DNA from 3 places in the Streptomyces sp. NPDC029466 genome. Region 2 is predicted to be linked to each of the others. Evidence: riboswitches for the same ligand, from Rfam matches in the RefSeq annotation. Region 2 holds a riboswitch; each other region holds the start of a gene.
The links. Region 2 has a riboswitch for cyclic di-AMP ahead of ACZ4XD_RS02525 (C40 family peptidase). Riboswitches for the same ligand answer to the same signal wherever they lie in the genome.

Region 1 (4,192 bases), on a different contig from region 2:
ACGGCGGCCCCGCAGTGGTGACCGGATCGGTTGCCGCTGCGGGGCCGTTTCGCTGCGTGCCTTCCCGTTGCGGGAGGGATACGGGGAATTCCGGGGCGAGCGCCATCCGGGAGCGATGGCGGCCGATATCCGGGAGCCACCCGAAAAAGCGCACACCATTAAGCGCACGCGGCGCCGATAAAAAATCGGCATACCAAATGCAGGATCGCGGCATGGCAATTGCAGGCCCGGATCGAATAACGCACCGCCGCGCGCCACGGCTGCCGAATTCGCGCCTCTTTGTATACGGGGCGATTGTTAAGGGCGGACGCGTGCCGTGTTGACGGGTCGTTTCGGATCCCTCACCTCGGGGGCGGCGGGACGACGCAGCCGGTAGACGGGGAGCGAGCGCTCGACATGAGCCGCCATCAGGGCGCGCGCCCGTTCCGCGTCCCCCCGGGCCACCGCGTCCAGCACCGCGCCGTGTTCGTCCCAGGACTCGCTTACCCGGGACGGCAGTTCCACCGTGTACATCCACTCGATCTTGCGCCGCAGCTGGGTCAGCAGCGCCGTCAGGCTGGGGCTGCCGACCGCCTGGGCGAGCGTTTCGTGGAACCAGCCGTCCAGTTGGCGCAGATCCGCCAGGTTGCCGTGACGGGCTCGCTCGCGGCCGAGGCGTACCAGGCCGCGGAGCACCTTGAGGTGGGCCGGGCTGCGGCGGGCGGCCGCGCGGGCGGCGCCCAGCGGCTCCAACAGGGCCCGGATGTCCAGGAGGTCGGCGGCTTCCTGCTCGGTGGGTTCGGCGACGCAGGCACCCGCGTGGTGGCGGGTGGTGACGAAGCCCTCGGACTGAAGGGTGCGCAGCGCTTCGCGCACCGGCACTCTGGAGACGCCGTAACGGGCCGCCAGGATCTCCTCGATCAGCCGGCTCCCCGGCGCCAGCGCACCGGAGACAATGTCGTCGCGAATCGCCGTGCACACCGCATGCGCGGAAATATGGCCTCGCATCTTCCGTGCCTCCGCCGTAATCCCCTGGAAACGCCGCCGGTCGGCGGCTTTTCCGTGACTCTATTCGACTGGCACGGCTTTTCCGACGGCGTCCGGTTATTCATGGATAATTTTTGGCCGGAAGTCGCGGCCATCAGCGCAACTCGTGCGCGCGCACCGCACCCCGGATACGCCGAAGCCCCGGCCGGGGGACCGGGGCTCCGAAGGACGCTCGGCGTGTGGCGCCGGGCCAGTAGGGGCGCGGCACCGACGCGGCGCGGGATCAGACGTTGACGCCGTGCCCGCGCAGGTAGGCGACCGGGTCGATGTCCGAGCCGTAGTCGGCGCCGGTGCGGGCCTCGAAGTGCAGGTGCGGGCCGGTGACGTTGCCGGTGGCGCCGGAGAGGCCGATCTGCTGGCCCGGGGTGACCTGCTGGCCGACCGAGACTCCGAGCGACGACAGGTGGCCGTACTGGGTGTACGTGCCGTCGTTCATCTTGATCACGATGTTGTTGCCGTACGAGCCGCCCCAGCCGGCCTCGACGACGGTGCCCGAGCCGACCGCGTGGACGCTGGTGCCGGAGGCGGCGTGGAAGTCGATGCCGGTGTGGCTGCCGGAGGACCACAGGCCACTGGAGGCCTTGTAGGAGGTGGAGACGTAGGAGTCGGAAATCGGGGCGACAAAGGCGTTGAGGCGCTTGCGCTCCGCGTCACGGGCGGCGCGCACCTTGGCCTCGTGGGCGGCCTTGGCTTTCTTCTTCGCCGCCTCGGCACGCCGCTTGGCCTCGTCGGCCTGCTTCTTGGCGACGGCCTCGGCCTTCGCCCTCGCCGCGGCGATCTCCGCGTCGGCCTGCTGCGCGTCGGCCTGGGCCTCGACCCGGCTGGCGAGCTCGTCCCCCAGCACGACGGCCTGCTGGAGTCCGGTGTCGTGCGGGCGTGCCTCGTCCGTCGCGGCCAGCGCCGGCGAGGCCACGGAAGCGACCACACCACCGGCCGCGAGGGTGGCTATGCCGGCGATGTTGCGGCCCGTCTTGACGGGACGGCTCGTGCGACGGTGCTTCCCGGTGGCACGGATGAACGCCATGTGCTGGCTTGTCCTTTCCCTCCTTCTCGCCTACCGGGTTAGCTGACGGGTTCGGAGCAGGAAGGTCTCCTACGGACTCCTCGGAGAGGAGCCCGATTCACCCCAAGGGACATGTGGGTCCCCGGCTCCCCTGGCTCGCGCCGTACGGGGACTCGGCGATGGCTGCCCGGTGCCACTGTTGTGGCGGACTTGTGACGAACAGCCGGACTGACGCTAAACGGGGCAACTTTCAATCGGCAAACAGATCAGCTTTTTTGTGCGGGATGCCACAAGAACCGGGGCACCAGCCGCGATAAACCGGACATACGGCGGCTCCCGTGGCCGATAAGTGCCACGGGAGCCGCATGTCGATATATGACCTTCCGTCACACCGGCGGGACTAGCCGCTGACGACGGTCACCTCTCCGATGCCCAGCGCCTTGACCGGTTCGGCGATCTGTGCCGCATCGCCCACCAGGACCGTCACCAGCCGGTCCACGGGGAAGGCGTTGACCGCCGCCGCGGTCGCCTCGACCGTGCCGGTCTCCGCGAGGCGGGCGTACAGCTGCGCCTGGAAGTCGTCCGGCAGCTGCTGCTCCACCTGGTCGGCGAGGGTGCCCGCGACGGCCGCCGCGGTCTCGTACTTCAGCGGCGCGACCCCGACGAGGTTCTGCACGGCGACATCCCGCTCCTCGTCCGTCAGCCCCTCTGCCGCGAGGGTGCGCAGCACCTTCCACAGGTCCTCGAGCGCCGGGCCGGTGGAGCCGGTGTCCACCGAGCCGCTGATGGCGAGCAGCGCGGCGCCCGTGGAGCCCTCCGGGGAGCTGGGGGCGGTGGAGCGCAGGACCTGGCCGAAGGCCCGCACCCCGTAGGTGTAGCCCTTCTCCTCCCGCAGCACGCGGTCCAGACGGGAGGTGAGGGTGCCGCCCAGGCAGTACGTGCCGAGGACCTGCGCGGGCCACACCCGGTCGTGCCGGTCGGCACCGATACGGCCGATGAGCAGCTGCGTCTGGACGGCCCCGGGGCGGTCCACGATCACCACCCGGCCGGTGTCGTCGGCGATGATCGGCGCGGCCGTCAGCGGCTCGGCCGTGGAGCCGGTCCAGGCGCCGAGAGTGCCGGCGAGCGCCGCGTCGAGGTCGACGCCGGTGAGGTCACCGACCACTACGGCGGTGGCCGTGGCGGGCCGTACATGGGCGTCGTAGAAGGCACGGACGGCCGCGGCGTCGATCCGCGCGACGGTCTCCTCGGTGCCCTGCCGGGGCCGCGACATGCGGGCGGTGGCCGGGAACAGCTCCTTGGACAGCGACATCGCGGCACGGCGGGCCGGGTTGGCGAGCTCGTGCGGAATCTCGTCGAGGCGGTTGCGGACCAGCCGCTCGACCTCGCTCTCCGGGAAGGCGGGCGCCCGCAGCGCGTCGGCGAGCAGGCCGAGCGCGCGGTTCAGCCGGGACACCGGCACCTCGAGGGAGACCCGTACACCGGGGTGGTCGGCGTGCGCGTCCAGGGTGGCGCCGCAGCGTTCCAGCTCGGCGGCGAACTCCTCCGCGTCCAGCGTGTCGGTCCCTTCGGACAGCGCACGCGCCATGATCGTGGCGACGCCGTCCAGGCCCTCGGGTTCGGCGTCCAGCGGCGCGACGAGGTTGATCTCGACGGCGACGACCTGCTGGCCGGGACGGTGGCTCGTCAGGAGGGTGAGCCCGTTGGGCAGTTGGCTGCGCTCGGGGGCGGGGAAGGCCCACGGCTTGGGTGCGCCCCCCTGGGGCTGCGGGTGGAAGTCCATGGTGCTCACGGGGGAATCGGCGTGGGTGGTGGCGTCGCTCACTGGTCCGCCTCCCCTTCCTCGGTGTCGGCGGCGTCGGTCGGCTCGGTGGGCTCGTAGACGAGCACCGCGCGGTTGTCGGGGCGCAGCCGGGCCTTGGCGACCGCCTGCACCTCCTCCGGGGTGATGTCCAGCACGCGCTGGACGGCGGTCAGCGCGAGCTGCGGGTCACCGAACAGGACGGCGAAGCGGCACAGTTCGTCGGCGCGGCCGCTGACCGTGGCCAGCCGGTCGAGCCACTCACGCTCCAGCTGGGCCTGCGCCCGCTCCATCTCTTCCGGCGTCGGCCCCTCGGCGGCGAACCGGGCCAGCTCCTCGTCGACCGCGCGCTCGATGTCGGG
Region 2 (4,192 bases):
AACGTGGGGGCGGCTCCGGCCAGCGCCAGGGTGGCGGCCGTACGGGCGGTGCGCGCGCTGCGCGAGCCGCCACCGGTGAGCGAGGCGAGCGGATGCTGCCGGGGCTTGCGGTGCGAGGCCACGGTGGCCGTCACTTCCTTCCCTTCGAGCCGCGGGTCCGGCGGCGGTCCGTCACGGGGGCAACGGGCCGCCGCCGCACCTCTCGGCGGGGGCGGCCGACGGAACGCCGGTGGGAGCCCGGCGAGGCGGGGAGTCGGCCGCCTGAGGGAGGACGCTAAGCCTGGGTGTCGCGGCAGTGAGTGCGCTTGCCCGGCATTGTCCGCTTTCGACCGCGGCGGGTACGCCGGTGACCGCGGTGCCATGGCCGTACGGCCGGGACCGGCCTGGCCTGACCGAAGCGGAGATAGGGGGTGCCCTGCCCGAAGGGCCGTGCTATACGGCGGCTACGATCCAGCACTATGGACGTAGTAATCAATATCTTCGTCGGCCTGCACATCATCGGCATCGCCTCCCTGCTGGGCGGCTTTCTGACCCAGATGAAGGCGATGAGCGCGGGCACCGCCCGCTTCGTGCCGGCCATGCTGCACGGCGCGCTGACGATGCTGGTCACCGGCATCGTGCTGGTCGGCCTCAACCAGGCCCAGGACCACCCGCTGAACAACCTCAAGCTCGGCATCAAGATGGCCGTCCTGGTGGTGATCCTGGCGCTGGTCTACGTCAAGCGGGACGACGAGACGGTCGACAAGCCGCTCTTCGGCGCGGTCGGCGGTCTGACCGTGGCCAACATCTTCATCGCGGTGCTCTGGACCTGACGAGCGTCCCACCACGGCACACCGCGCGGTCCTCGCCTCCGTATGGGGAGGCGACGGCCGCGCGGTGGCGTGTGGGGGGTGACCGTGGGGGGTGGTCTGCTGGGGGAGCGGGGCGGGCTCAGCCCGGACGGACGCTCCCGTATATCGGCATGTAGTAGATCGACTCCTCCCGGACGCTGGCGCCCGGCTTCGGAGCGTGCACCATCTTCCCGTCGCCCATGTACATGCCGACGTGGCTGATGTCGTCATAGAAGAAGACCAGGTCGCCGGGCTGAAGATCCTTGGTGGCCACCCGCTGGCCCACCTTGACCTGGTCCCAGGTCGTCCGCGGCAGATCGACGCCCGCCGCCTTCCACGCCGCCTGGGTCAGCCCCGAGCAGTCGTAGGAAGTGGGCCCGGTCGCGCCCCAGACGTACGGCTTGCCTATCTGAGCGCGGGCGAAGGCGAGCGCCTTTTCGCCCTTGCTGGTGGCCGAGTCGCCCGTGGAGCCACCCGTGGAGTCGCCACCCGTGGAGCCCCCGGTCGAGCCGTCGCCGTCCTGCTGCCGCTGGCGCTCCCGCTCCTGCTGCTTGCGCGCCTCCTCCGCGGCCCGGCGCTTGGCCGCCGCCTCCTTCTGGCGCTCCAGCTCCGCCAGCCGCGCCTTCTCCTGGGCGGTCAGCCGGGACAGCAGCTGCCGGGCCTCGGACAGCTTGTCCTGGACGGAGCGCTTGGACTCCTTGAGGGAGGCCTGCGACGCCTGCAACCGCTCCAGGCTGCGGGTCGCCTGGGCGCGCTGCTTGGTGGCCGCCGCCTGCTGCTCCTGGTAGTCGGTGACGGCCTGCTTCTGCCGGCCGGTCAGCCGCTCCATGAGGTGGTTGCGGTCGACGTACTGCTGTGGGTCCTTGGCGAGCATCAGCTGCGCCGTCGGGTTCATGCCGCCGGTCCGGTACTGCGCCGAGGCGAAGGTGCCCAGCAGGCGCCGGGACTCGTTCATCTTCTCGGCGCGCTTGGCGGAGGCGTCGAGCAGCTCGTCCACGGTGTCGCGCTGGCTCTCGGCGCGCTCCTTGGCGGCGTTGTATTTCTGGGTGGCCACCTCGGCCTGGTGGTAGAGGTCGTCGACCTTCTGCTTGACCTCTTCGACGGTGGGCTTGGGCGCCGTGGGGGCCGCTTGGGCGGACTGCGAGAGCAGGGTGACCGAGGCGAGGGCGGCGGTGGTGAGTCCGGCCGCCGTACGACGGCCGGTGGGTGAGGCGAGAACGCTGGTGCGCGGCTTGCGATGCGACGCCAAGACCGGCAACTCCTTCCGTGGACCGCCTACCGGGTTAGCTGTCGGGTTCGGGCGGTGTCGCTGACGGAAGGCTTGCCCTACGGTCCGGACGTCCACTGGCGACGGCCGTACGGATCGATTCACCCCGGTGGTGCTGGTGGGTCCCCGGCTCCGGGTGCCTGAGGGCAGGCCGGACTCGGCGTCGGCGGCCCGTGCGAACCTGTCGTCCGCGGGGAGGCGGGCTGCCTGAGCGAGGACGTTAGCCAACTCGTGTGGCTCCTGTGAAGGCTGATGTTCGATATGCCCGAAACCTTTTCGTGACCTGAACGCGATGCGGGGGTTGTTGTGGCAGATGTCGGGTTCGGGTAACCGAAGCGCCACCCGGCCGGCGCCTGGCCGCCGGCCCCTGACCTGCCCCTGCGCCCGGGGCCGACCGGAGACGGCCCGCAATCCGCCACTCCGCGGCGGACTGTCAGTGCGGCGGCCTAGACTCGGTGGGCGATGAGCAGCCTCTTTGACGACAGCTTCCTGGCGGACCTCGGCCACAAGGGCGAGGAGGAGCACCCCCCGCCCCCCGAGGACGAGCACGGCCCGGCCCCGGAGGAGATCCCCGCCGACCTCTTCGGCGGGAGGTTCGACGCGCCCGCGCCCAGGGAGTCGTATTACCGCGACGGCGCCGCCCGCCCCGCCATCGACCCGGCGACGCTGCTGGAGGGGCTCAACGACGAGCAGAAGGCCGCGGTGGTGCACACCGGCGGCCCGCTGCTGATCGTCGCCGGCGCCGGCTCCGGCAAGACCCGGGTGCTCACCCACCGCATCGCGCATCTGCTCGCCGAGCGGCATGTCCACCCCGGCCAGATCCTCGCGATCACGTTCACCAACAAGGCCGCCGGTGAGATGAAGGAGCGCGTCGAGGAACTGGTCGGCCCGCGCGCGAACGCCATGTGGGTCTCCACCTTCCACAGCGCCTGCGTCCGCATCCTGCGCCGCGAGTCCAAGAAGCTGGGCTTCACCTCGTCCTTCTCGATCTACGACGCGGCCGACTCCAAGCGCCTGATGGCCCTGGTCTGCCGTGATCTGGATCTGGACCCCAAGCGCTACCCGCCCAAGTCCTTCAGCGCGAAGATCTCCAACCTCAAGAACGAGCTCATCGACGAGGAGACCTTCGCCGGGACCGCTGCCGACGGGTTCGAGAAGACCCTGGCCGAGGCGTATGCGATGTACCAGGCCCGGCTGCGCGAGGCCAACGCCCTGGACTTCGACGACATCATCATGACGACGGTCAATCTGCTCCAGGCATTCCCGGACGTCGCCGAGCACTACCGCCGCCGCTTCCGCCATGTCCTCGTCGACGAGTACCAGGACACCAACCACGCCCAGTACACCCTCGTACGCGAACTGGTCGGCCCCGCCGAGACCGCCGCCGAACTCTGCGTCGTCGGTGACGCCGACCAGTCGATCTACGCCTTCCGCGGCGCCACGATCCGCAACATCCTCCAGTTCGAGGAGGACTACCCGGACGCGACCACGATCCTGCTGGAGCAGAACTACCGCTCCTCGCAGACGATCCTGTCCGCCGCCAACGCCGTCATCGAGCGCAACGAGAACCGCCGCCCCAAGAACCTCTGGACGGACGCCGGCGCCGGCCCCAAGATCACCGGCTATGTCGCCGACACCGAGCACGACGAGGCCCAGTTCGTCGCCGACGAGATCGACCGGCTGACGGACGCCAAGGACGCCAGGGCCGGCGATGTCGCCGTCTTCTACCGCACCAACGCCCAGTCCCGTGTCTTCGAAGAGATCTTCATCCGGGTCGGGCTGCCCTACAAGGTCGTCGGCGGTGTGCGCTTCTACGAGCGCAAGGAGGTCCGCGATGTGCTCGCCTATCTGCGGGTGCTCGCCAACCCCGAGGACACCGTCCCGCTGCGCCGCATCCTCAACGTTCCCAAGCGCGGCATCGGCGACCGCGCCGAGGCGATGATCGACGCCCTGTCGCTCCGCGAGAAGATCACCTTCCCGCAGGCGCTGCGCCGGGTCGACGAGGCCTACGGCATGGCGGCCCGCTCCGCCAACGCCGTCAAGCGCTTCAACGTCCTCATGGAGGAGCTGCGGACCATCGTCGAGTCCGGCGCCG
Region 3 (4,192 bases), on a different contig from region 2:
GAGACGTTCTTCCCGGCCGGGGCCCTGCTGCTCTTCTTCACCGACGGTGTGACCGGCGCCCGGGACCTGCTCGGCCGCTCCTACAACCCGTCGGGCAAACTGCGCGGCTGCCGGTTCCCCGGCCCGGACGTCCTCGTGGACACCGTTGTGGAGGATGTGGCACGGCATACGGGCGGTGAGTCGGCCGACGACATGGCGCTGCTGGCGGTGCAGCGGCCCATGGGGGTGTAGGCGGTGGCCCGTGGGGCGACTCGGTGGGCGCGGGCTCATGGGGGCCCGCGTATGACGGGACCCGCGTATGGGGGACGGGCGGGCGTACGGCGGGCTGTGCGGGAGCCGGGCCGCACATCTCTCCCCCCGGGCCCCGCTCAGCGCCCCGTCGCGCCGCTCGCGCCGGAGAGGCTGTGCAGGCTCTGGCCGTGCGGGCCGGTGAGCGCGACCGGGCGGCCGTCGAGCGCGAGGGTCAGGTGCAGGGCGTCGTCCGGGCGGGGTGAGTGGGGTGCGGAGTCGGTGATCCACGGCAGCACGGAGTGGTGCTCGTTGGAGATCCAGTGGCCGCCGCCGGGCCGCCCGGCGAGCAGCGACCGTACGAGACGGACGAACTCCTCGCGGCGGGCGGGCGGGAGATAGGGCAGCACGGCGCTGTGGAAGATGACCAGCGTCGCCTCGGGCGGTGCCTCGGCGGCGAGCGCGGGCAGCTCGTCGAGCAGGTCGCCGCGCACCATCCGCGGCCGCGGCGCCGGCCGCACCGCGTCGACGGCCGCGGACAGCCGTGCCGCACGCTCCCCGTCACCCGGCCATACGAGCGCCTGGAGCCAGCGCAGATCGTCCGGTTCGTCGACCGGGTCGAGCGGGTCGAGGTCGATGCCGGCCCGCCAGACGATCCGCGGCAGCCGTTCGGGCAGCTCGTCGGCCGCCCCTCCCGTACGGCAGGTGAACACCAGCGGGCTCTCCGGCGCCCCCAGCTCGGCCCGGCGGCGCGGCCCGTCCCCGCCTGCGGCCTCGTACCGGTAGCGATAGCGGTCGGGGTGCAGACACAGCCCCGCGGACGTGCCGGCCTCCAGCAGCGCCAGCGGCTGCGGCAGACGGGCGAGCAGCGGCAGCAGGGTGGCGCAGCGGGCCGGTTCGTTGGTCTGGGTGGCGCGCTGCATGATCACCGCGCGCACCTCGTCCCAGTGCCGGATCGTCCACTCGCGCCAGCGCCCGTACGCGGCCGCACCGCGCGGGCCCATGTCGGCGTGCGGGCCGTCGAGATAGCGGACGGCGGCGAGCAGGAGGTTCGGCTGCTGTTTGTTGCCGGCGGGCAGCGAGCCGGACAGCAGATCGCAGAACTCCGGGTCCTGGCTGATCCGCGCGCTCAGCTCCTCGTGCGCGTCCGACCGGCCGCGCGCCTCCCGCCAGGAGAACTCCCGGTACCGCTCCGCCACTCCCCACGCGATACCGGCAGCCCGTCCGGCGTTCCCGGTGTTCCCGACGTTGACGACCATGATCCGACGTTACTGCTCTCACCCTCCGTAGCTGAGGGGCACCCCTGCGCATAACGACTGGCACACAATCCACCCGAGATCGTTTAGGGATGGCGGGCAACTCGCCCGGATTGCTGCCCTGCTGGCCGAAAAGGCCGCGCGGCAGCTTGTGCGGAGCGCATACGGATTCGTGGGAACGCTTGGAATTCGGTCGCCGTCTCTATTACTGTCCGATAACGCAGCGCGGTCGTCCCAGCCGTCGCCCGAGGCGGCACCGCGCGCCGACGCCGAATCCCGCACGCGCTTTTCACGCACCCCCAAGCACTTCGAACTGCACCAAGGGAACCGGGGAACCACTTCCTTGGGGTGAATCGGACGCCCTCCGCCAGCGGGCGTCCGTAGGAGACCTTCCTGCTCCGAACCCGTCAGCTAACCCGGTAGGCGAGAAGGAAGGAAAGGAGTGCGCCCCCGTGGCGTCCAACAGGCCTACCCCCGAGCACCCGACCGCCTACGAGCTCGATGACCGAGGTGCCTTCGCCGGCCCCGGTGTCGATGGCGGCGACGGACCGTGGGAGGAATGGAATCCCACCGAGGAATCCACCCGTTCCGTGCGAGGCAAGCACCGCGTCGCCAAGCAGCGCGGCGGCGGATTCGCCCGCAGCGGCACCGTCCTGGGTGTCGGAGTCATCGCGGCGGTCGGCGCGGGCGGAATGGCCTCGGCCGAGGACCGTCCGCCGGTGCCGATCTCGATGCCCGACATCGGCGGCATGGCCGACGACCTCTCCGAGAAGCTGCCGGACGCCAAGGAGCTGCCCGGCATCGGCGACCTGATATCCGACGAGGACTCCGCGGCCACCGACGCCGCCTCGGCCCCCGCCGACGGCGCGGCCGCTGTCGCTTCCACGGGGACGGGCGCGGACACCGGTAACGCCGCGGGCGCCGGTGAGGCGCTGCGCAGCCGCATCCTCCAGCAGGCCGACGCGCAGCAGGGCAGCGCCGAGCAGGAGGCCCGCGAAGCCGCCGAAAAGGCCGCTGTCCAGCAGGCCGCGACGGAAGCCGCCGCCCACCAGAAGTCGGCCGAAAAGGCCGCAGCAGCCAAGAAGGCGGCCGAGATGGAGGCCAAGCGCGAGGCGGAGGAAGCGGCCCGACGAAAGGCGGAGGCCGAGCGCCTCGCCGAACTGGCGAAGAGCTTCATCGCCCCCGTGTCCTCCTACACGCTCACCGCCAGCTTCGGCCAGGCCGGTGACCGCTGGGCCGCCGACCACACCGGACAGGACTTCGCCGCGCCGACCGGTACCCCCGTCAAGGCGGTGCACTCCGGCACCATCACCCAGGCCGGCTGGGCCGGCTCGTACGGCTACCGCATCGTCCTCACCCTCGACGACGGCACCGAACTCTGGTTCTGCCACCTGTCCTCGATGGTGAAGACCTCCGGCAAGGTCAACACCGGCGACGTCATCGGCCGCGTCGGCGCCACCGGCAACGTCACCGGCCCCCACCTCCACCTGGAGGTACGTCCCGACGCCGGCGACCCGATCGACCCGATGCCGTGGCTGCGTGAGCATGGGCTCAGTGTGTGACGTAGGGCATCGAAGCCTGAACCGCCCCCTCAACCCGTAAGGTTTTCAGGGGAGTTGTCGGCCGCGGGGGGATGAGGAAGGAATAACTCCTCTTCCCCCCGCGCTGCACCAATGTATGACCGCGACACACAGCACCCCAGGCGCCCGCAGCACCCGCAAGCCCCTCGGCTCGCTCTCCGTCTCCCCGCTGTCCCTCGGGGGCAATGTCTTCGGCTGGACTGCCGACGAAGCCACCTCCTTCGCCGTGCTCGACGCGTATGTGGCGGGCGGCGGCAACTTCATCGACACCGCCGACGCCTACTCGTACTGGGTCCCCGGCAACGAGGGCGGCGAATCCGAGACCGTCCTCGGCAACTGGCTGGCCTCCCGCGGCAACCGCTCCGAGGTCGTCATCGCCACCAAGGTCGGCGCCCTCCCCGGCTACAAGGGCCTGTCCCCCGCCACCATCAAGTCCGCGGTCGACGCCTCCCTGACCCGTCTGCGCACCGACTACATCGACCTCTACTACACCCACTACGACGACGAGTCGGTCGAGGTCCCGGAGTTCCTCACCGCCCTCGACGATCTCGTCCGGGCCGGCAAGGTCCGCGAGATCGCCGCCTCCAACATCTCGGCGCAGCGCCTGGAGGAGTCCCTGGCCTGCTCGGCCCGTGAGGGCCTGGCCCGCTATGTCGCCCTCCAGCCCCACTACAACCTGGTCTCCCGCGACACCTACGAGGGCGAACTCGCCGAGGTCGCCGCCCGCCACGACCTGGCCGCCGTCCCGTACTACGCCCTCGCCTCCGGCTTCCTGACCGGCAAGTACCGCCCGGGGACCCCTGTCGACAGCGCCCGCTCCGGACGCGCCGCCCAGTACGCGGACACCGACCGCGGCCGCCGCGTCCTCCAGGCCCTCGACACCATCGCCACCGCCCACCGCGCCGAACCCGCCACCATCGCCCTCGCCTGGCTCACCGCCCAGCCCACGGTCGCGGCGCCGATCGCGAGCGCCCGCACGGTGGAACAGCTCCCGGCCTTGCTGGCGGTGGGGGAGGTGGCATTGACGGAGGACGAACTCAAGCTGCTGGGGGAGGCTTCGGCCTGAGGTAATCATCCCCTCAACAGGTTTGTGGGGTGGGGGCGTTGGCGCTTTGCGTCCCACCCCAC

Region 1: linked by a shared signal. The riboswitch ahead of ACZ4XD_RS11280 (M23 family metallopeptidase) and the one ahead of ACZ4XD_RS02525 (C40 family peptidase) in region 2 are both predicted to bind cyclic di-AMP.
Region 3: linked by a shared signal. The riboswitch ahead of ACZ4XD_RS06485 (M23 family metallopeptidase) and the one ahead of ACZ4XD_RS02525 (C40 family peptidase) in region 2 are both predicted to bind cyclic di-AMP.

The regions. Positions count from the first base shown of each region.
Region 1 is NZ_JBVHZH010000010.1:116,008-120,199, reverse strand. Features, by position in the region: gene ACZ4XD_RS11285 (GntR family transcriptional regulator) at 298-987, opposite strand; gene ACZ4XD_RS11280 (M23 family metallopeptidase) at 1,250-2,050, opposite strand; cyclic di-AMP (ydaO/yuaA leader) riboswitch at 2,063-2,218, opposite strand; gene ACZ4XD_RS11275 (M16 family metallopeptidase) at 2,430-3,812, opposite strand; gene ACZ4XD_RS11270 (M16 family metallopeptidase) at 3,851-4,192, opposite strand, start outside.
Region 2 is NZ_JBVHZH010000002.1:166,210-170,401, forward strand. Features, by position in the region: gene ACZ4XD_RS02515 (C40 family peptidase) at 1-134, opposite strand, end outside; gene ACZ4XD_RS02520 (hypothetical protein) at 459-812, shown strand; gene ACZ4XD_RS02525 (C40 family peptidase) at 931-2,079, opposite strand; cyclic di-AMP (ydaO/yuaA leader) riboswitch at 2,087-2,270, opposite strand; gene pcrA (DNA helicase PcrA) at 2,560-4,192, shown strand, end outside.
Region 3 is NZ_JBVHZH010000004.1:269,577-273,768, forward strand. Features, by position in the region: gene ACZ4XD_RS06475 (PP2C family protein-serine/threonine phosphatase) at 1-231, shown strand, start outside; gene ACZ4XD_RS06480 (DUF2332 domain-containing protein) at 369-1,487, opposite strand; cyclic di-AMP (ydaO/yuaA leader) riboswitch at 1,771-1,925, shown strand; gene ACZ4XD_RS06485 (M23 family metallopeptidase) at 1,937-3,046, shown strand; gene ACZ4XD_RS06490 (aldo/keto reductase) at 3,162-4,130, shown strand.